Phyllobacterium zundukense: one gene and its partners. The protein of the gene in region 2 interacts with the protein of the main gene of each other region in a pairwise test. Links are inferred from orthologs where the notes say so. Each region holds a gene or a part of one and is shown on either strand. Other genes may lie near its edges. The genes, in order: BLM14_RS08575, BLM14_RS19645 and BLM14_RS16960.

The links.
Region 1: the proteins of BLM14_RS19645 (region 2) and BLM14_RS08575 interact in binary tests that used the Escherichia coli proteins (3 or more experiments, as listed by UniProt). The link is inferred for Phyllobacterium zundukense from one-to-one orthologs.
Region 3: the proteins of BLM14_RS19645 (region 2) and BLM14_RS16960 interact in binary tests that used the Escherichia coli proteins (3 or more experiments, as listed by UniProt). The link is inferred for Phyllobacterium zundukense from one-to-one orthologs.

The regions. Positions count from the first base shown.
Region 1 is NZ_CP017940.1:1,731,932-1,739,527, reverse strand. Bases 3,497-6,495 are described here. They hold BLM14_RS08575 (two-component system sensor histidine kinase NtrB), read right to left. Parts: upstream 5,574-6,495; coding sequence 4,419-5,573; downstream 3,497-4,418. Other genes in these bases: dusB (tRNA dihydrouridine synthase DusB), read right to left, coding at 5,573-6,495; ntrC (nitrogen regulation protein NR(I)), read right to left, coding at 3,497-4,416. In the rest of the region: BLM14_RS30970 (hypothetical protein), read left to right, coding at 1-506; BLM14_RS08595 (GGDEF domain-containing protein), read left to right, coding at 683-1,471; BLM14_RS08590 (DUF1993 domain-containing protein), read left to right, coding at 1,697-2,206; BLM14_RS08585 (YfbU family protein), read right to left, coding at 2,276-2,749; more of ntrC, read right to left, coding at 2,956-3,496; more of dusB, read right to left, coding at 6,496-6,568; BLM14_RS08565 (bifunctional 2-C-methyl-D-erythritol 4-phosphate cytidylyltransferase/2-C-methyl-D-erythritol 2,4-cyclodiphosphate synthase), read left to right, coding at 6,773-7,596.
Region 2 is NZ_CP017940.1:3,927,700-3,934,966, reverse strand. The notes cover bases 4,549-7,218. They hold BLM14_RS19645 (P-II family nitrogen regulator), read right to left. Parts: upstream 6,218-7,218; coding sequence 5,879-6,217; downstream 4,549-5,878. Other genes in these bases: tesB (acyl-CoA thioesterase II), read right to left, coding at 6,473-7,218; BLM14_RS19650 (ammonium transporter), read right to left, coding at 4,549-5,852. Also shown: BLM14_RS19665 (exodeoxyribonuclease III), read right to left, coding at 1-588; BLM14_RS19660 (outer membrane lipoprotein carrier protein LolA), read right to left, coding at 689-1,360; BLM14_RS19655 (DNA translocase FtsK), read right to left, coding at 1,551-4,184; more of BLM14_RS19650, read right to left, coding at 4,419-4,548; more of tesB, read right to left, coding at 7,219-7,267. UniProt on the Escherichia coli protein: Involved in the regulation of nitrogen metabolism. Regulates the activity of its targets by protein-protein interaction in response to the nitrogen status of the cell.
Region 3 is NZ_CP017940.1:3,384,222-3,392,226, reverse strand. Bases 4,598-8,005 are described here. They hold BLM14_RS16960 ([protein-PII] uridylyltransferase), read right to left. Parts: upstream 7,612-8,005; coding sequence 4,798-7,611; downstream 4,598-4,797. Other genes in these bases: mutS (DNA mismatch repair protein MutS), read right to left, coding at 7,704-8,005; murJ (murein biosynthesis integral membrane protein MurJ), read right to left, coding at 4,598-4,796. In the rest of the region: BLM14_RS16990 (ATP-binding cassette domain-containing protein), read left to right, coding at 1-358; BLM14_RS16985 (NifU family protein), read right to left, coding at 414-992; BLM14_RS16980 (universal stress protein), read right to left, coding at 1,093-1,581; trpS (tryptophan--tRNA ligase), read right to left, coding at 1,636-2,715; BLM14_RS16970 (VOC family protein), read right to left, coding at 2,824-3,210; more of murJ, read right to left, coding at 3,207-4,597.

The DNA of each region.
Region 1 (7,596 bases), 2.2 Mb from region 2 along the record:
AACCGGGCTCAGTTATCCGTCCTGGACTAATGTATACGGATGGGGGGTCCATCCCCAAAATCGCCCAAGTATTCAAAGGATTGTCCCCTTGGGGATACGCACCGGCATACATGATCCATGACTGGATCTTTACAGCGCGTCACTGCATCGTCGACGGTGAAAACAACCCGCGCTTCGACCAGGTACGGGATGTAACATTCGACGATTCATCCGAAATTCTGGGCGAAGCAATTCGGGGATTGGTAGAGGCGGAACGCGTACAGCCGAACGATGTTGCGGGAGGTGCGATCACGACAGCGGTTGGCAGTGTTATCGCCAAGGGACTTTGGGATAAACGCGGCGCTTGCAAAGATTTGATCGTTAAACCCAAGGACGTAGCAGCGGCCGAAGCAGCAATCCCAGGTTCATCCCGACTAATTGCCAGGCGCAGTTTCCGCCTGCCCCCAGAAACACCGCCCGTTCCTGTGCAACGCCGGGCAAAAATCATCACGCGAGTCACATTCTGAGTAGTTCAGCCAAGCGTTGGCCTACAAAAGCTTGGATTTGCTTGGTTGGGACACTGCTTTAGCCAATCAAAGTACACCAACTCAATAACAGTTAAAATTTACAATATTCGCAAAGAGCTTTCTTCATGGCTTTCCGGTGTATTGTTATCCCGGTAACAATACACTCGGCGGACGCAATGACGACCTACGATTTCTGGACAGCCAAGTTTGGCGATTATGCCCCGATGCAACAAATCACGATCATGGTCGGCATGGCAGTCGTTGCATCGAACGCCCTGGCAACGGGCTTCTTCCTAGTCATCGGTCTCGATCAGATCGCGACTGTCTTGGTTGCCACAACGCTCATCGTCGTGATTGTAAGCGTTCCGCTTGGCGCGTTCCTCATCGGCCTCAATTTCCGGTTGAAACAGGCGGCGATACAGCTCGATGTGGCATCCCGCAAGGACGGCCTTACTGGCCTTGGCAACCGCAACGAATTCTACCTGCAGGCGCAGCGGCAAATCGTATTGTGCGACCCTGAGAAGAGCGCTGATGCAGTTCTCTACATCGACGCCGATCATTTCAAGTCAATCAACGATCGCTACGGACACGCGGTTGGAGACAGTGTACTCCAGGAAATAGGCAGCCTTATTCGTTTCACTATCGGCGAGTGGGATTTCGCCGCTCGGTTTGGCGGCGAGGAGTTCGCTATTTTCCTCAGCAACGCCGATCTTGGGAAAGCCGATTGGCTGTCACATAAAATTCTTACCGGCGTTCGGGATATTTCGAAACATCTGCTAATCGCTGATCTCGACGTGACGGTGAGTGTCGGGATATCGATCCACGAACCGGGGCAATCACTGGAAGCAGCGCTGATTGCAGCGGACAAATGTCTTTATGCCGCCAAAAGCCAGGGGCGCAACCGCATTGTGCACGCAGACAGCAACCTGACAGTCTTGCATGAGCCCCAAATTCGAATGATCTGAATAATGGGCCGACACGCCAGGCTTGCTGAAAAGTCCCAACCACAAAACGCCAAACTCACTAGTCAGTTCAGACAAATATCCGATGAACCGAACACGCTGCCCTTGAAAAAGCGTGGCGGCGGCGTATTTGCGAGTAGCGCTGATGAATGTTGGAATATCATTCCTGATCTGCCTCATTCGGACCACGAACTTTGCAAATCCGCCAATGCTTTAAGGAGCACAACCATGTCCCTCTCCATGCACAAAATATCAGTCCCGGCATTTGTTCGCGGCTTCTCGGTTCTTTCATCGTTGGTAGACAAGGCAGAGGCATTCGGAGCGGAGAAGAAAATCAATCCCGCAGTGCTCTTCAATGCGCGCCTTGCGCCGGATATGCTGCCATTTTCAGGTCAGATCCAGCGTGCGAGCGATACGTCGAAGGCTACGATCGGCCGCCTTACAACGATCGAAGTGCCGAAATTTCCCGATGAGGAGGCCAGCTTTTCCGAACTGCGCGAGCGCATTGCCAAGACCGTCGCATTTCTGGAAAGTGTGGATCCGTCGGCACTCAATGGCAGTGACGACAAGGAGGTCACGTTGAGCTCCGGCGGTCTGAAAGTCACATTGAGTGGTGCGGAATACATTTTGAAATTCGCCCTGCCGAACTTCTACTTCCACGCCACGACAGCTCAAAATATCCTGCGACACAATGGCGTTCAGGTCGGTAAACTCGATTACCTCGGCAAGCTGGGCTGATTTTCATCAATATTGTGACCGTGGCGCGGTAAGTGCAGCCACGGTCAATGATGCAATGTTACGGAGAAGCTAGGCGACCAGATGTTCGATCTGATCAGCAGACAGCTCGCGCTTTCTTCCGATTTCGTCCCACCGCTTCAGCATCGTGCGATATCTTTCCAGCTGAAGCTCCGGTCGATTGTCTGCGCTCTTTGAGATTTCCTGCGGAAATTTAAGTATCTTGCTCAGAAAATCAGCATAGGAAAAATGCCCGCTTGATTGAGTTGGTCCAAAGCCGACGAATTTCGTCTTGTCAGCAATGTTGTTGCTTATACCATTGCTGGAAGCCTTGATTGCCCGGAACAGCAGAAGAATGTCGGCGACTTCCTGAGCCGCCTCCTCGCTCACGGTAGTGTTGGAAATTCCAAGGTCTTCGTAGAGGCTTTCCAACCCCTTTTCCACGACTTCCTGGTGACGTTCGTAGAGACTGGACTTCTCTGGATCAAGCTTCTTCAAGATTTCGTATTGGTTAAACAATACTAAACGTTCCGCAAAACTAAACACCATTCACCTCCGTATGATCTGACCGCAATACGACACCCTGCCGTTTGCCTATAATTCACGGGATTTCTGATGATTACTCTGCGCATACTCCTCTTAAGAAGCCGATATTCCACTCGTTACAATTTTATCATTTATGGATATTGAACAAGAACGCCAAGGCGACAGACGTTGCTTAACAATTCCCTAATGGATCGACGAGAACCGCGCTATCGGTCGCTCTTGGTGTTTTTGTAGATATTGACACCCAGTTCGCGAATTTTCTTACGCAGTGTATTGCGGTTGAGCCCGAGCAATTCAGCCGCCTTGATCTGATTTCCGTGCGTAGCCGTGAGACAGGAAAGTATCAAAGGATACTCAACATCCTCAAGTACGCGCTGATAAAGGCCCGCCGGTGGCAGGTCGTCCCCATAAGACAGGAAGTAGCGCTGCATGTTGAGTTCGACAGCTTGGGCAATGGTGATATCTTCGTTCGCCATAGCATTCGAGGAGGGCTCGCTTGGCCGCAGATCGGCTTTCAGTTCGGCTTCGATGACTTCCGCGTTGATCTCCTCCTGCGGATAAAGCGCGGCCAGGCGCCGGACGAGATTTTCAAGCTCGCGCACATTGCCGGCCCATGGATAGCGCCGCATGAGATCAAGGCCGTCGGCCGTGATGCGCTTTTCAGGCAGTCCATCCTTCGCCGCCATCTTGAAGAAGTGCCGGACGAGATCAGGGATATCCTCGCCGCGCTCGCGCAATGGCGGCAAACGCAGCGGCACCACATTGAGGCGGTAATAGAGATCTTCGCGAAACAGCCCCTGATTGATCAGGGTACGCAGATCCTTGTTGGTCGCGGCGACGATGCGCACGTCGGTCTTGATCGGCGTACGGCCGCCAACGGTCATGTATTCGCCCTGCTGCAGCACGCGCAGGAGCCGGGTCTGCGCCTCCATCGGCATGTCGCCGATCTCATCGAGGAACAGCGTACCGCCGTCTGCCTGTTCAAAGCGACCGCTCGACCGGTTCTGGGCGCCGGTGAAGGCGCCGCGCTCGTGGCCAAACAGCTCGGATTCGATCAGATCGCGTGGGATTGCGGCCATGTTGATGGCGACGAACGGTCCCTTGCGCCGCCGTCCATATTCATGCAGCGCCCGTGCGACGAGTTCCTTGCCTGTACCGGATTCACCGGAGATCATGACCGTCAGGTCTGTCTGCATCATGCGGGCAAGAACACGATAGATGTCCTGCATTGCGGGTGAACGCCCCACGAGCGGCATCGTGTCCGGTTGTTCGTCGGCAGCCCACTTTTCGGGCTTTTTCTTGGGCTCCGACAGTGCACGGCCAACGATGCTGACGAGTTCTGTCAGGTCGAACGGCTTGGGCAAATATTCATAGGCGCCTGCTTCCGACGCGCGGATGGCGGTCATGAAGGTGTTCTGCGCACTCATGACGATGACAGGAAGGTCGGGGCGTGATTTCTTGATGCGTGGCAAAAGATCGAAGGCATTTTCGTCAGGCATCACCACATCGGTGATTACCAGATCGCCATCGCCCGCCGATATCCAGCGCCACAAAGTGGCTGCATTGGAAGTGATCCGGACGTCATAGCCAGCACGGGAAAGCGCCTGATTGAGAACTGTTCTGATTGCCGCGTCGTCATCCGCGACGAGAATGCTGCCCAAACTCATGATCAGGATCCCGCTTTCTTGGAGTATGGATTTTCGTCCGCATGGTCGTCATCAAGCGGACCGCTCTGCCAGGCAGGCATGAGAATTCTGAACGTCGTCTTCCGCGGCACGGAATCGCATTCGATGACGCCGCCATGGTCACCGACAATTTTGGCAACGAGCGCAAGACCAAGCCCTGAACCATTGGGCTTTGTCGTCACGAAGGGATCGAACAGGTGGGGCATGATATCGGGCGATACGCCAGCGCCCGTATCCTGGACCGTAAACTCAAGCGGCAGAGAGACGCGATTGCGCATACCCGGAACCGAAAGGCGGATGCCTGGCCGGAATGCTGTCGAGAGCGTGATTTCGCCCGATTCATTCGCGCCGATCGACTCGGCCGCGTTCTTCACGAGATTGAGGAAAATCTGAACAAGTTGATCGCGATTGGCGAAGACATAGGGTAGAGACGGATCGTAATCCTCATGGAATTTGATATGGCTGGCAAAGCCATTCTTGGCGATGGCTTTGACGTGATCGAGGACCACGTGGATATTTACTGCTTCGCGCTCAATGGGGCGTTCGTCCGAGAAAACTTCCATTCGATCGACGAGCGACACGATCCGGTCAGTCTCATCGGTGATCAGCCGTGTCAGGGCGCGGTCATCGTCGTTCAGGCCGGTCTCAAGCAATTGTGCAGCGCCGCGAATGCCGGACAGCGGGTTCTTGATCTCATGAGCCAGCATGGATGCAAGACCAGTCACGGAACGTGCCGCACCACGATGCGTCATTTGGCGGTCGAGCTTTTCGGCCATGGACCGTTCCTTGAACAGGATAACGATCGAACCGGGTGACTCGCTTACCGGCGTCACGTAGAGATCGACAATACGGTCCTGACCAAGTCGCGGCGACGAGACGTCGACACGGTACTCGTTTACTGGAGACGGGCTTTCACGCACCTGTTTGACAAGTGCGAGCAGCGGGCTGCCGAACGGCAGGAGCATATCGAGCGTGTTGCGGCTCAAAATGCTGGCACTGGACCGGAAAAACGCTTCGGCGTCGGCATTGGCGTAGGAAATATAACCTGCGTCATCGAGCATGATCACCGGATGTCGGATGGAGTTCAGGACGATGCCTGCCAACCGGTCTTCCAGCACGAATTTGTCTGACGCTGTCATTACGCTACCTTTTTCATTTCATCGGCATTCGGTCGAGACAGCGCAGCGTGGAGACGCCTTGCCACCTGACGCGGATTCGTTTCCGTCATGATCGAACCCCGCTCGGCAGGACTGATACCGACACCATGCATTTCCAGATACCAGCCGAGGTGCTTGCGGGCATGACGAATGCCGGTGGGCTCGCCATAATGCACAAGCATGGCTTCGTAGTGCGCGACCGCATAGTCGGCGATCATGTCACTGGCATCCTGCCCGACTCCGTCGACGATAGTTCCCGGCAACCAGGGCTGACCGTAGGAGCCACGCCCGACCATCAAGGCATCGGCGCCCGACGCTTCGAGAATCGAAACCGCATCCTGCCGGTTCAACACATCGCCATTGGCGACAAGTGGAATCGAGACCACATTCTTGACAGCCCGAATGGCGTTCCAATCGGCCTTGCCTTCGTAGAACTGGCAGCGGGTCCGGCCGTGAACCGTGACCATCTGCACACCTGCCTGCTCTGCCCGGGCAGCAAGTTCAGGCGCGTTGATTGTGTCATCATCCCAGCCAAGCCGCATTTTCAGTGTCACCGGAACGCTGACAGCTCCGATCGTCGCCTCGATCAGCATCAGGGCATGATCGAGGTCGCGCATCAGCGCCGAACCGGACAGGCCGCCGGTCACCTTCTTGGCTGGACAACCCATGTTGATATCGATGATATGTGCGCCCTCGCCTTCGGCAATGCGCGCAGCTTCCGCCATCCACCTGGCTTCACGTCCTGCAATCTGCACGACATGCGTGCCAAGCCCATCGCCTTTCAGACGCAACAGATTTCCGCGTTCACGCGTACAGAGCTCGGCGCTGGCAACCATTTCGGAGACGACCATTCCAGCACCGGCCTGCCAAGCCAATTGGCGAAATGGCAGGTCGGAAACACCCGACATAGGCGCCAGAAATACGCGGTTGCGCAAAAGCACACCGCCTACTTCCAATGGTTCCTTCAGTTCGATCACGCTTGGTCTGCCTGTTTCGTATGCAATTTTACAATAGCCTATCCTTTAGACAGGATCGTGCCTCTTCGCAAGGCAAAGAGCGTCGTTCCCTGACCGGATTTCGACCTCCTTTCGACTCAAACCTCTGGTCTTTCGGCTTGGCAAAGGGTAACGCAGTTCGACATCACGGAGAGAAGCGTGCCGGTTAAGACTGATGACAAGAAAATGCGGGTAGCCGCCGTCATTGTGGCGGCTGGGCGCGGAGAGCGCGCGGGCCAAAGCGTTGAAGGACCAAAGCAATACCGCAAGATTGGCGGAGAGGCCGTTTTGGCGCACACGCTTCGTGCGTTCCTCGATTGTCCGCTGGTCGATCGTGTCGTCGTTGTCATCCATAAGGAAGACGAGGCACTGTTTGCCCAAGCCACCGGAGACTTTGCCGCTAGCATTACTTCGGTAACAGGCGGACCGACCCGCCAGGAATCAACCCGCCTCGGACTTCTGGCGCTCAAGGACATGATGCCTGACCACGTGCTGATTCACGATGGCGTGCGTCCCTTCATTTCGGCTGACCTTCTGGAGCGGGTCATTTTCAATCTGACACCGCACATTGGCGTCCTGCCGGTTCTTGCTGTCTCGGATACGTTGAAGGCGGCGGGGAATGATGCAATGGTCAGCGCGACAGTGCCGCGCGCCGGCCTCTATGCTGCACAGACGCCGCAAGCCTTCCCCTATTTGCCGATCCTCACTGCGCACGACGCGGCGTTCGCCGCCGGTCGCTCCGATTTCACCGACGATTCGGCTATTGCCGAATGGCATGGCTTACCGGTGCGGATCGTCGAAGGATCGGCCGATAACACGAAATTGACCTGGGCAAAGGATATCGATATGGCCGATGATCGTCTGTCACAGAAGCTTTCCGCCTATCCGGATGTGCGCACAGGAAACGGCTATGACGTGCATGCATTCGAGCCGGGCAACGGCGTGATGCTTGCCGGTGTCTTCATCGAACATGATTGCAAGCTTTCCGGACATTCCGATGCGGACGTGGC
Region 2 (7,267 bases):
GAGATCGCTCCAGCCGCCTTGCCTGCGCAGGGCTTCGAGCCCCTCGGTCTCGATCGGCGTATGGCTCACAACCTTGAGCAACTGTTTGTGCGACCAGACGTCGGTTTCGAGCGGCGCGATATTGAGATCGCCGACCAGCAGGGAAGCATGCCCATCGCCGCAGACGGCGTTCATGGCCTTCATCTCATCGAGGAAGCCGAGCTTGTGCTTGAATTTCGGGTTGATCTCCGGGTCCGGCTCATCGCCACCGGCCGGCACGTAGAAATTATGGATGCGCAGGCGCTTCGATCCGGTGGCAACCACCGTACTCAGATGCCGGCAATCCGCGATATCGCAAAAGCCGACCCTGGCCGGTTCCGTCAAGGGTCGGCGCGAGAGCGTTGCAACGCCGTGATAGCCTTTCTGGCCGCTGATCTCGATATGCTCGTAGCCCGCCATGTGGAACGCTTCACGCGGAAAGAGATCGTCCGGACATTTCGTCTCCTGCAGGCAGAGCACGTCCGGCTGGTAGTCCGCCAGGAATTGCAGAACCAGCGGCAAGCGCAGGCGCACCGAATTGATGTTCCAGGTAGCAACGGAAAAAGGCATGGGAAGCTGGGCTCGCGGATTGTAAGAGGTTGCCGCGAGACTATTCGAAGTTCATCAGAATGAAAACCGAAAGAGCTATCATCCACAGATGCGCGGACGGTTATTTCTTCATTGCGATGCGGGTGTAGTCGATCTTGAACATGTCCGCAGCAAATCGCACACCCGTGCGGACATTGGTGATCATCACCGTCGTATCGAGGCCCTGAGCATCGGTAATCGTCCATTGCCGCAGATCATAGGACTTCGGATCGAACATCATCGTGATCGTCGAATTACCAAAGACCGACTTGTCACCAAGCACGATCGTCGTCATGTCCGACTCCTGCTTGACCGACTTGACCCTGCCGCCGGAAAGATTGATCTGATCGCTGAGGAGCAATTTCAGCGGTGTTTTCGACAGGGGATAGAGATCCCACGTGTCGAGCTTGCGATTGTTGATCACCACCGAATCTCCGTCGGAAATGACACGTATCGGCGATGGCTTGTTGTAGTTGAACCGGATCTTGCCCGGCCGTTCGATATAAAACGTGCCTTCCGTCTGTTCGCCGCGCGGACCGAATTGGACGAAGTCGCCAGTCAGCGTTTTGACGCTCGAGAATTTGTTGGCAATCTCCTGCGCCGCACTCACGCCGGCAGGCGCTGCCTGGGCAAAAGCCGGGGTTGTCAAAGCGGCTGTGCCGCCGAGCAGTAATCCCATGCCGATCATGGACGCGACCGCAGAAGCCCTGGCAAGCGAGCCAACTGTACGCACCGGTGCTTTTGTCTGTGTCATGGTCGTTTCTCCTGTCGTCATGTCTAGCGTTTAAACAACCAGTTAGGCTTCAGTATGGCTAAGAAACGGCAGAACCCCGTTTCTTGTTCCTCAAAGTCGTTACGTAACTGCGTTATTTCAACGTTATGTAATGCTTGGATTCCGATGATACCATAACGTACCGAAAAATCGTTACGTTACGGCACCGTTATCAAAACTCATCATCCTCTGTCGGTACCAGAATTTCGCGCTTGCCCGCATGATTGGCAGGGCCGACGAGTCCCTCCTGCTCCATGCGCTCGATGATGGAGGCGGCGCGGTTATAACCGATGCCAAGCCGGCGCTGGATGTAGCTGGTAGAGGCCTTCTTGTCGCGAAGCACAACTGCAACCGCCTGATCGTAGGGGTCGTCGGAATCTTCCAGATTCGAGGTTCCGGCAGGACCGCCGCCCTCATCCTCATCGTCCTCTTCGGTGATTGAATCGAGATATTCCGGAACGCCCTGCAGTTTCAGATGCTGGACGATCTTTTCCACCTCGTCATCGCCCACGAATGGTCCATGCACACGCTGGATACGGCCGCCGCCAGCCATGTAGAGCATATCGCCCATGCCGAGCAGCTGTTCGCCGCCCTGCTCGCCAAGAATGGTTCGTGAATCGATCTTCGATGTGACCTGGAACGAGATACGGGTCGGGAAGTTTGCCTTGATCGTACCCGTGATTACGTCAACCGACGGGCGCTGCGTCGCCATGATCACATGGATACCGGCAGCACGCGCCATCTGCGCCAGCCGCTGCACCGCGCCTTCGATGTCCTTGCCGGCAACCATCATCAGGTCGGCCATTTCGTCGATGATGACGACGATATAGGGCATCGGTTTCAGGTCGAGTTCTTCGGTCTCGTAAACCGCTTCGCCCGTCGCGCGGTCGAAACCGGTCTGCACCGTGCGAGCGATGCGCTCGCCCTTCTTGTGCGCTTGCTCGACCCGCTGATTGAAGCCGTCGATATTGCGCACGCCGACTTTCGACATCTTGCGGTAACGGTCTTCCATCTCCTTGACCGTCCACTTCAGCGCCACCACGGCCTTCTTCGGATCGGTGACGACCGGGGTCAGCAGATGCGGAATGCCGTCATAGATCGACAGTTCCAGCATTTTCGGATCGATCATGATCAAACGGCACTGTTCCGGCGTCATCCGGTAAAGCAGCGACAGGATCATGGTGTTGATGGCAACGGACTTACCCGAACCGGTGGTACCGGCGACGAGCAGATGCGGCATTTTTGCCAGATCGGCGATAACCGCTTCGCCATTGATGGTCTTGCCAAGGGCAAGAGCCAGTTTGGTCTTCGTCTGCTCGAAGTCGCGGCTTGCCAGAAGCTCGCGCAAATAGACCATCTCGCGCGTCTGGTTCGGCAGTTCGATGCCGATAGCGTTGCGTCCAGGCACAACGGCGACACGCGCGGCTATGGCGCTCATCGAGCGGGCAATATCGTCGGCGAGCGTGATGACCCGCGAAGACTTGATGCCGGGTGCAGGCTCCAGTTCGTAAAGTGTGACGACGGGACCCGGACGAACATGGATGATTTCGCCGCGCACGCCGAAATCTTCGAGCACGCCTTCCAGAAGCCGCGCATTCTGCTCAAGCGCCTCTTTGGAGAGAGATGGATTGCGGACGACATTCTTCGGTTCACTGAGGAAGTGCAGCGACGGCATTTCAAACGCATCAGATTTAATCAATGAGGCCTGGGCTTCGCGCTGGATGCGCGCTCCAGCCCTTGGCGCTGGTGCCGGCGTATCTATGCGGGCGGCAACCGGCTTGTTCGGCATCGCGGTTGGCCTTGCGGGTGCGGCCTGCGGTGCCCAATCGTCGATGTCGTCCTCCTCATCGCTGAACGCGACCGGATCAAAACGATCAGACCGGGCATCGAAGTCATTCCCGATGTCGATAGATGGTGCCTCGATCCGCGGCGCTTCGTCATAGAATCCAGGTTCCCGGCGTGCGCCTGTGGATGCTGCTTTCTGGCGCGAAACCGGGATATCATCGAGAAAATCGTCCTCGTGACGGCGGGCACCGATACGGCGTGCTCCGTTGTAGAGACCCGCACCATGCCCGGAAATGCGACGGATCAGTGCCTTCGTGCTCAGGAACCAATGGGTGAGAGCACCAAGGGCAAGCAGACCGCCGCCCTCATCCTCGTCTTCCTCATCATCATAATCATCTTCTTCCGCCACATGACGCGTGGATTTTTTGGGCATAGCCGGTTCGTTGTCACGATAGGTAATGCCACTGGCAAAAGCGAAGACCCAGAGGGTCGGGATGGCCAGAATGGCGACAAGGATCATCGCAAGGCCGCCGCGGGGAAATGTGCCAATAAAGATCGCTGGAATCTTCAAAACCATATCGCCGAAGACGCCGCCGAGGCCGATCGGCATCGGCCAGCTCTCAGGAACCGCAAAACAACCGGCCATCGCTGCTGCCATGAGCGACGCCCCGAACCAGGCCATCATGCGACTTGGCATGCGGTCCACACCCCGTCCGGTCAAAAACAGCCCGCCCCAGAAAAGCGCCGGCATAAGCGCGACAAGCATCGAAAGTCCGAAGAACTGCATACCAAGATCGGAGAAGACCGCACCGGGATATCCGAGCGCATTGCGCACCGGATTGGAGGTGGCATGGCTGAAACTCGGGTCAGTGACATTCCAGGTTGCCAGGCTGCCGATGGCAAAGGCAATAAAGCAAAACAGCGCCAGCCCCCAAAGGATGTGAATCTGCCTGCGGAAGATGCCGGTCAACCCGTGCCGCTCGTCTTCAATGGCATAAGACGCTGAGTATCCTTGACGCATGAAATCCGGTCCCACGTGAACGCATATTGACGGCTGTGACGGTGCCGCAGATTTGATTCCTACGTTAAGACGCGGATGGTTAAGGGGCCATTAACCATGGAGGGTGGTCGGGCAGGAATTAGCAAGCGGTAAAAGTCGATGCCGATTATCTCTCCCGTTGTGGGAGGTAATCAGCGCCCCAAAACAAAATGGGCCCGGAAAACCGGGCCCATCGTCATTGTCATCACGTACAGTTTATGAGGCGTGGTAGGCAGCTTCACCGTGCGAGGTGAGATCCAGACCTTCACGCTCGGATTCGGGGGTCGCACGCAGCCCGACGATCAGGTCGACGATCTTGTAAAGGATCGCGCTGCCGATGCCGGACCACAGAAGCGTAACCGCCACGCCCTTGAACTGCGCCCAAAGCTGGGTTGCAGTTCCTGCGTAACCGGCCGCGAAGTCGGCCGTCGAGTAGTCGACGATGCCAGCGCCACCCAGTGCCGGATTGACGAGGATACCTGTGCCGAGAGCACCGATGATGCCGCCAACGCAGTGAATGCCGAAAACGTCGAGGCTGTCATCATAGTCGAACTTGTTCTTCACAACCGCGACAAAGAAGTAGCAGACGAAGGTCACGACCGCGCCGAGTACAATGGCGCCCATCGGGCCAGCAAACCCGGCAGCCGGCGTGACGGCAACCAGACCAGCGACTGCACCCGAGGCAGCACCAAGCATGGATGCTTTGCCGCGCAGGAAGGATTCAAGCAGGATCCAGACCACCGTGGCGGCAGCGGTCGCCAAGAAGGTATTGACCATGGCGAGTACTGCATAGGCATTTGCTTCGAGGTTCGAACCTGCGTTAAAACCAAACCAGCCGACCCACAGCAACGATGCGCCGATCATGGTCATTGTCATGGAGTGTGGCGCCATGATGTCTTTCTTGTAGCCGACACGCTTTCCGACCATCAGTGCGCCAACAAGACCGGCGATACCGGCATTGATGTGAACGACTGTGCCACCTGCGAAATCGATTGCGCCGAAGCTGAAGATCAGGCCCGACGGATCCGAGTATGCGCTTGGACCGCCCCAGAACCAGACCATATGGGCGATCGGGAAATAGACGAACGTAACCCACAGAATGACAAACAGAACAACTGCGGAGAACTTAACGCGCTCGGCGAACGCTCCGATGATAAGTGCCGGGGTGATACAAGCGAAGGTCATCTGGAAGACAACGAAGACCAGTTCAGGGATGGCCACGCCTTTTGTGAAGGTTTCGGACAGCGTCGTTACGTCGACGCCGGCAAGAAACGCCTTTGACAACCCGCCGAAGAACGCGTTGCCAGGGGTGAATGCAAGGCTGTATCCATAAAATACCCAGATCAGCATCACGAGGGCTGTAATGGTGAAGACCTGCATGAGAACAGAAAGCATGTTCTTGGAGCGAACAAGTCCGCCGTAAAACAGGGCGAGGCCCGGGATGGTCATCAACAGCACAAGCACCGTGGATAGCATCATCCAGGTGGTGTCGCCCTTATCTACTGTGAAGGCTGGCGCCGCGGCGGCGGCTTCGGCTGCAGCTGGTGCGGCTTCCTGAGCGAACGCAGCCAGTGAACCGAATGCGGTCAACGCCAGCGAACCCAGAAGGGTGCTGCGCGCCGCGGATGTCAGACTGGTTGGAATTTTCATTATTATCTCCTTAGACCCCAAATAACTTACAGCGCGTCGGTGTCGGTCTCGCCCGTACGGATACGGACGGCCTGCTCGATGCTGAGAACGAAAATCTTTCCGTCACCGATCTGGCCGGTCTTGGCGGCTGTCGTGATGGCTTCAACGGCGGTGTCGACGAGCTCGGACGCGACAGCTACTTCCACTTTCAGTTTGGGAAGAAAGCTCACCGCATATTCGGCGCCGCGATAAATCTCGGTGTGCCCCTTCTGGCGGCCATAACCCTTCACCTCGGTGACGGTCAGGCCCTGGATGCCGACAGCGGTGAGTGCTTCACGCACTTCGTCCAGCTTGAACGGCTTGATGATGGCCATCACAATTTTCATTGACTATACCCCTGCGCTTGCGCGGCACCCCTCAGGTGGAATTACCTGAAGGGCAGCAACCCGCGTTGTACCCATCGCCTCAAGCCGACTGTGGCCGTTGGTGACTGGTCAGGAGTATTCAAGTTCCGTGCCAGACTCGAAACTGAATGCTAAGCTATTGATTATAATTAGATATTTTTAACCGCATGCAGCATGATTACGCATTTTTCAGCAACATGCCTAAAAAGTAGGCAATTGTGAACAAATGGTTAAGGTTCATTCCACAGGATGCACACGAATTAGGCCTTCCTGCGCGGTCGATGCAATCAATGTACCGTCACGGCTATAGATTGCACCACGGTTGAACCCACGCGCACCGGATGTACTCGGACTGTCTGCCGTATAAAGCAGCCAGTCATCGAAACGGCAGGGCCGGTGAAACCACATGGCATGGTCGAGGCTAGCCACCTGCAGATCACGGTCGAAGATCGACCGGCCGTGAGCATAGAGCGAGGTGTCGAGCAAGGTCATATCCGAGAGATAGGCAAGGACGGCGGCCTGCACGGCGCGATCCTCCGGCACTGGACCGGTGGCCCTGATCCAGACATTCTGCTCCGGCGGCAGCTTCTCGCGGGAGAAATAATGGGTGAGCGACAGCGGCTTCAGCTCGATCGGCCGGTCCTGCTCCCAGTAACGGCGAATATTGGCCGGAGCATTCTGCAGATACTGTTCCTTCAGATCCTTGTCGCTGATCAGCTGTTCCGGCGGAGTGAGGTCGAGCGGCCGCGGCTTCTGGTGCTCGAGCCCCGCCTCCTCGATCTGGAACGAGGCTTCGAGCGAAAAAATCGCATGGCCGTGCTGGATGCCGACGACGCGCCGTGTGGTAAAGCTGGAGCCATCGCGGATGCGATCCACCTCATAGATGATCGGCACTTTCGGGTCGCCGGCACGCATGAAATAGCCGTGGAGCGAATGCACATGCCGGAGTGGATCGACGGTGCGCTGCGCCGCCACCAGCGCCTGGCCGATCACCTGCCCGCCGAAGACGCGCTGCCAGCCGACCTGCGGGCT
Region 3 (8,005 bases), 540 kb from region 2 along the record:
AGACCCGGTCAAGGCACTCTCCGGCGGTCAGCGCCAGTCGGTAGCCATTGCCCGCGCGATCCTCTTCAACGCACGCATCCTGATCATGGACGAGCCCACCGCCGCGCTCGGACCACAGGAAACGGCGCAGGTTGGCGAACTGATCAAGCAGCTGAAAAGCGAAGGAATCGGCATCTTCCTCATCAGCCACGACATTCATGACGTCTTCCATCTTGCCGACCGCGTGGCGGTGATGAAGAACGGTCAGGTTGTCGGCACCGCCAAGGTCGGCGATGTCAACGAGGATGAAGTGCTCGGCATGATCATTCTCGGCAAATGCCCGCCCGGAGCGATACCGGGACCCGGCGCCGTGAACTAAAACTTAATAAAAAGGCCGCTTCTAGCGGCCTTTTTATTGGATGATGCTGGGAAAATCAGATCGATTCGACCTGCTGAACTTCCGGAACGAAATGCTTCAGGAGATTCTGGATCCCGTGCTTCAGGGTTGCCGTGGATGACGGGCAGCCCGAGCAAGCGCCCTTCATGTGCAGGAAAACAGTGCCGTTTTCATAGCCGCGGAATGTGATGTCGCCGCCGTCCTGAGCGACGGCCGGGCGTACCCGGGTTTCAAGCAATTCCTTGATCGTATCGACGATTTCGGTATCGGCGCTATCGAAAAACTCGCCATCTGTCTCGCGCTGTGCGGTGTCGGCAACCTGGGATGCATTCGCCATGACCGGAACGCCGGACATGAAATGTTCCATGATCGCGCCGAGGATGGCGGGTTTCAGATGCTGCCACTCCGGGCCTTCGGTCTTGGTAACTGTGACGAAGTCATAACCGAAAAACACGCCGGTAACGCCGGGAACAGCAAAAATCTTGCCAGCAAGCGGTGAAGCTTCACCGGCACTTGCCGCGTCGCGAAAATCAGCAGTTCCTTCCTCAAGCACCACCTTTCCAGGCAGGAATTTCAAGGTCGCCGGATTAGGCGTTGCTTCAGTTTGGATAAACATGGCGGATCTCGCGTGTCTAGTTTAGAACCATTCAAAGGGGGATATAGGCCTTTAAACCCAACTCTTCAAGTCAAGATTGTATCACGTTTCGGCGAAGCAATCATGTAATCGCGTCGATATCTTCATCGGAGAGGTTATAGGGTACGACTGTCACCGGAATGGAAAAGGATTCGCGCCCAGCAAGTGACTGTACAAGAGGGCCGGGGCCTTCCTTGCCGGAACCGGCAGCCAGAACGAGAATGGCGATGTCCTGGTCTTCTTCGATCAATTTCTGGATCTGTTCGGATGTTACGCCCTCGCGCACGACAAGTTCCGACTCGATCCCGATCGTTTCGCGTACACTGGCGGCGAACTTGCTGAGCGTAGAATTGGCCCGCTCCTCGGCTTCAGCACGCATGATCTGTTCGACGCCCAAAAACGCCTGAAAATCAGCTGAATCGATGACGAACAGCAGCAAAAGCACGCCGCCAGTGGTCTTGGCCCGGCGTGAGGCATAGGCAACCGCTCGTTCACACTCCGGCGTCTCGTCGATGACGGCCAGAAATTTGCGGCGGTGACCCGCCTCGCGGCTCAGACGTTTTGATACCATATGCCCAACCTGCCCTATGCACTGATCGTTCGCAAGACCTGCCCCGGCTGCTGCCTAGTCCTGCAGAAAGCCCATAATATCACGGACATTGCGCAACGTCTTCTCGGCAAGAACGCTTGCGCGTTCGCCGCCATCTTTCAGAATCGAATCGACAAAGCCGGAATCGGCCGAAATGCGACGCATCTCCGCAGCGATCGGCGAAAGCTTTTCCACCGCAAGGTCGGCGAGAGCTGGCTTGAAGACGGAGAACTGCTGTCCGCCGAAATCGCGGATGACACTTTCCTTGTCGCTATCAATCAGCGCGGCATAGATTCCGACGAGATTGTCCGCTTCCGGGCGTTCCTTCAAACCTTCAACATCGGATGGCAATGGTTCCGAATCGGTCTTTGCCTTGCGGATCTTCTTCGAAATCGTATCCGCGTCATCGATAAGATTAATGCGGGACAGATCGGAAGGGTCGGATTTCGACATTTTCTTGGTGCCGTCGCGCAGGCTCATGACGCGTGCGGCGGGACCGCCGATGACTGGCTCCGTTAGCGGAAAAAAGCTGGCAATCGTTTCGTCGCCGGATTGCGTCTCGACGCCGAGGCCAAGTTCCGCAATGCGGTCCGAAAAATCCGTATTGAATTTCTGGGCGATGTCGCGCGTCAACTCCAGGTGCTGCTTCTGGTCTTCACCGACAGGCACATGGGTGGCACGGTAGGCGAGAATGTCGGCAGCCATCAGGTTGGGATAGGTAAAGAGGCCAACAGATGCGTTTTCACGGTCCTTGCCGGCCTTGTCCTTGAACTGGGTCATGCGATTCAACCAACCCATGCGGGCAACGCAATTAAAGATCCAGGCAAGTTCGGCATGCTGGTGAACGCGGCTCTGATTGAAGACAATATGCTTCTTTGCATCGATACCAGAGGCAAGGAAGGCGGCCGTGACTTCCCGCGTGTTCCGCATCAGTTCCGCAGGGCCACCCCAGACGGAAAGAGCCTGAGTGATCGCATGCTGGTCGACAACACAGTAAATGCAATTATTGCTTTCCTGCAGCGCAACCCAACGGCGGATTGCACCCAGGTAATTGCCGAGATGCAAATTGCCGGTTGGCTGGACACCGGAAAAGACGAGCGGTTCAAACGTGCTCATGAACTGTCCTTGATCGTTCGGGGATCGGGCCTTGCGGGCGCCGATAGCAATGAAGTCGCGGTTTTGGCAGAGGGGCGCGCTGTATTCAAGCCTTATCGACGCCAAGCCCTATTTGAGTTCCAGCAGATCCCATTTATTGCCATAGAGGTCTTCGAACACCGCTACACTTCCATACGCTTCGTGACGCGGTTCTTCGAGGAAACGCACCCCGGCTCGGACCATCTTGGCGTGATCATCCGTAAAATCGTCGCTATACAGAAAAAATGCGACGCGACCACCGGTCTGGTTGCCGATGCTCGCTTCCTGCGCCGATCCATCCGCCTTGGCAAGAAGCAGCCGGGCGCCATTATTTTCGGATGCGATGACCACCCAACGCTTGGTATCGGAGAGTGGCGTATCAATGACAAGGGAAAAGCCGAGCACGTTCGTATACCAGGCAAGCGCCTCGTCATAGTCGCGAACAACGACCGTGATCAGGCCAACGTGCCGGCTCATGGTGCAGTATCCTCCGGCGGCGTTTTTGCCCTGCGTTTCACATTGCGGCGTATCATGCTGAAACTGGCGCCGCCCGTACCGAAGGCAAGCGCGAAATAGAGTATCATAGACAGGACGACCAGCGACATTACTGCGACAGCCTGCGTATACAGCGGCGCATGCGGTGCAAGTGCGGGACCCATCCACACAATTGCGTAATAGAGCGCAAGCCCCATGAGGCCGGCGGAAACGAACAGACGCGGAATACGTGTAAGAAGCGGGATGTCGCGGCCCCAATGGCCACGCCAAACAAGCGTTGCGAAAAGCAAAAGCGCGTTGGTCCATCCGGCGACGACTTCGGCGGTTGCAATACCCGTCTCCGCCAGGATCGGGAATAGGGTGAGGGCTAAAGTAACATTCACAACCACTGCAATAGCGGCGAAGATCATCGGCGTGCGCGTATCCTCGCGCGCGAAGAAGCCGGGCAGAAACGCCTTGATCAACACGAAAGCCGGAAGGCCAAGCCCGTAAATCGCAAGAATATTGCCGACGGTGTGTGTCGACGCGGTAGAGAAATTACCGCGTTCGTAGAGCATGCGAACGATGGGCTCCGACATGACCAGCAACGCAGCCGCAGCGGGTAGCGTCAGGAACAAGGTGAACTCCACCGATCGGTTCTGCAGGCTGCCCGCCTCCTTCAGATTACCGGAGCGCAAGGCACGGGCTAATTCTGGCAGGAGAACGGTTGCGACCGCGATGCCGACCACACCGAGAGGCAGCTGATAGATCCGGTCGGCATAGGCGAGGGACGAGATGGCACCCGACTTGGCCGAGGCAATATTCGTATTGATGAGCAGATTGATCTGGGTGATGCCACCGGTGACGGCGGCCGGCAGGGCAAGCACCAGCAGACGTTTGACATTGGCGGTCAGGTGCGGCAACCGGAACCCGATGGAGATGCCGGCATTGCGTACCGCGAACCAGACAATAGCAAGCTGAACCACACCCGAGACCATTACACCCCAGGACAGAGCATAGCCCACTTGCCTTCCATCCTGGCCCTTCAGCCAGGCATAGCCCAGCACGCCAATCAGGATCACGTTCAGAAAGACCGGCGCAATCGCCGCAGCGAAATAGCGGTGCAGGGAATTCAGCATCCCGCTCATCATCGCTGCAAGCGACATGCAGGCGAGATAAGGGAACATGATGATGGCCATCGACACAGTATTGTCGAACTTCATCGCATCCTCGACGAAACCGGGTGCGATGACGAAGCGCACGATCAGCGGCATCGACAGTTCCATCAGGATCGTCAGGCTGAGGAGCACTGTAAAGAGGACACCAAAGACCTCTTCGGAAAAGCGCCGTGCACCCTCGAGACCATTGGCTTCGATTTCCTTCGCAAACAAGGGTACAAAGGCTGCGTTGAATGCCCCTTCCGCAAAGAGCCGCCGGAAGGTGTTGGGAAAGCGGAAAGCCGCATTGAAAGCATCTGCTACCGGACCTGTACCCAGTGCGCTGGCCATCAGCATCTCTCGGGTGAAGCCGAAGACGCGGCTCATCAGCGTGCCGGACGCTACAGTCGCGAATTTCTTGACCAGACTCATTCTACTCTGCCGACATGAGGATATTTTGCCGTTGTGGCTGCGCGGTTGTGATGTCGCCTTCACCAAAGATAGCGAGCAGTTTCTTGCGGATGCGGTTCTGTCTTGTCGCGTTGGTGATCTGATGGCCGACGAGGTCGGTGACGTAGAACACGTCGATGACCTTTTCACCGAAGGTCGTGACATGCGCCGAGGCGATATCAAGCGATAGATCGGAAATCACACCGGTAATTTCCGAAAGGAGGCCGGGGCGGTCCAGCCCCTCCACTTCGATGACGGTGAATTTGTTCGAAAGCGTATTGTTGATTTCGACGCGCGGTGTGATCCGGAACGCCTTGACGGCGCGTTTCGGTTTGGTACGGGCGGCCAGCATTTCCGGTAGGTAAGACTTCCCGGACAGTACGTCCTCGATCAGGCGGCCAACCCGCATTGCACGGCGCCGTTCGTCATCATCCGTCGGAAATTCGCGACTGATGAGGATCGTATCGAGCGCGCGTCCATCACTGGTCGTGAATATCTGCGCATCGACAATATTCGCACCGGCTGCAGCACAGGCGCCAGCGATGATGGAAAGCAGACGCGGATGATCGGGCGATAGAACGGTAATTTCCGTTACGCCCTCGAAATCATGAGTTTTGACCATGGTTGCAAGGGTTTTTTCGCTTGAGTCGGACTCGCGTACGAAGTTGGCGTGGCGAATCTGGTCATCGAGGCTGACAGTCAAAAGGTAGTTTTGATAATGCAGTGCCAGATAGGATTGGCGCTCGACCTGAGGCCAGGACGAGAGCGCATGGTCGAGTTGCGCGCGAGCATGGTCGGTGCGCTCCTTGCGCGAGACTTCCGAAAAGCCACCGGTCAGCATCAATTCCGTCTCATAGAAGAGATTGCGCAACAACTGGCCCTTCCAGCCATTCCACACGCCCGGTCCAACGGCCTTGATGTCGCAAATCGTGAGAACCAGCAGCAGCTTCATCCGGTCGAGGGTCTGCACGATCTCGGCGAAATCCTCGATCGTCTTGCGGTCGTTGAGATCACGCGACTGTGCCACCATACTCATAGTCAAATGCTGTTCGACGAGCCAGGCAACGGTTTCCGTATCGGTTTTCGACAGGCCAAGGCGCGGGCCAACGCGCCTCGCGATGCGGGCACCAACGATGGAATGATCTTCCGGACGGCCCTTGGCTATATCATGCAGCAGCAAGGCCACGTAGAGGAGTTTACGGTCCTTCTTCAGGCCGGGCATGATCTGGTTGGCGAGGGGGTGTTCCTGCCCGAGATCGCCGTGATCGATTTCCGACATCACCGCGATACAACGCAACAGATGCTCATCGACAGTATAGTGATGATACATATTGAACTGCATCATCGCGACGACCTTGCCGAAGTCGGGAATGAACTTGCCGAGAACGCCGGATTCGTTCATGCGTCGCAGGATGAGTTCGGGATTGCGCTCCGAGGTGAGGATTTCAAGGAAGAGCCGGTTTGCCTCGGGATTTTCCCGCAAGTCGGTCTTGATCAATGAAAGTGATCGCGTCACCAGTTGCATGGCATCCGGGTGAAATTCCAGCCCGTGCTCGTCGGCCAGATGAAACAGGCGGATCAGATTGACGGGATCCTTATGGAAAACACCGTCATTGGCGATGGTGATGCGGTGATTGTCGACAACGAAGTCGCTTGTGCCAGCAAGTTTGCGCTTGCGCCGTGAGAAGGTAAGAAAAATCCGGTTGAAGCCCGGAACATGCTTGGCCTGTTCCTCTTCCAGCGCCGCGCAGATGATGCGGGTGAGGTCCCCGACTTCCTTGGCGACGAGGAAGTAGTGCTTCATGAATCGCTCGACATCGCGCTGGCCGGGATGCGCTGTGTAGCCGAGCCGCCGGGCAATCTCGCTCTGGATATCGAAAGAAAGTCGCTCCTCGGCCTTGCCGGTCAGGAAATGCATGTGGCAGCGCACTGCCCATAGAAGATCTTCCGCCTTACGGAAAATCTTGTGTTCAGCAGGGGATAGGACGCCAAGTGTTACCAGCTCGTCGCTCGTCTTTACGCGGTAATAATATTTGGCGATCCAGAACAGCGTATGCAGATCGCGCTGGCCGCCCTTGCCTTCCTTGACATTGGGTTCAACCAGATAGCGTGTTGCGCCCGCCTTGCGGTTGCGTGCATCGCGTTCGGCGAGCTTGGCCTCGATGAACTGTGGGCCGGTTCCCTTGACGACTTCCTCGTCGAAGCGTTGCACCAGTCTGGTGAAGAGCTCTTCATTACCGCAAAGATACCGTGCTTCAAGGATCGTGGTCCGGATGGTCATATCGGACAGCGAAAGGCGGATGGACTCGTCAAGGTTTCGCGTGGCGTGACCGACTTTGAGCCCCGCATCCCAAAGCATGTAGAGAATATACTCGACGACCTGTTCGCCCCAGGGTGTCTGCTTGTAAGGCAGCAGAAACAACAGATCGATATCCGATCCAGGTGCCAAGCCACCACGCCCGTATCCGCCAACGGCGATAATAGTCATGCGTTCCGCTGTGGAGGGATTTACCGCGGGGTAGACGTGGGTGATGGCGAAGTCGTAGAGGGCCGAAATAACCTGGTCCATAAGCCAGGAAAGCCGGATAGAGCAGAGTGTACCACCTGCGTCCTTCATCAGCATTTCTTCCGCAGTCTTGCGGCCCGCGCTCAGCGTTTCTTTCACCAACTGCAATACACTGTTGCGATCGACGGAAGCTGCGCCTTGTTTCTTCGCGGATTTGACCAGATCTTCAAACTGACGATGAAGTTTGGCCGGGTTGAGTATCTGTTCCAGTTTCAGGTCTGAGGCGCTCATGAACACGACTTTACGAATGATGGCCGCACGCTATAGCGCGAATTTACTTCAAACGAAACGATTACATTTGAAGTGAGCGTTTCTCGTGGCATTCAAGATGTCGGGTTTGTGGCCAGGCCTTTCAATCGGTAGAGCGTATCCAGCGCTTCGCGCGGCGTCATCTCGTCCGGATTGACCATGGAAAGGGCGGAAAACAGAGCGCTATCTTTGCCTTGAACTGGCTTTGGCGGCTGACGTTTCACCTCGACCGAGAATAGCGGAAGATCGTCGATCAGCTTGTCCGCCTTGCCGGAAGTCTCCCCCGCTTCGAGCTGGTGCAGAACGTCGCGGGCACGGTTGACCACTGCCTCGGGTAACCCGGCGAGGCGGGCGACCTGCACACCATAGGACCGGT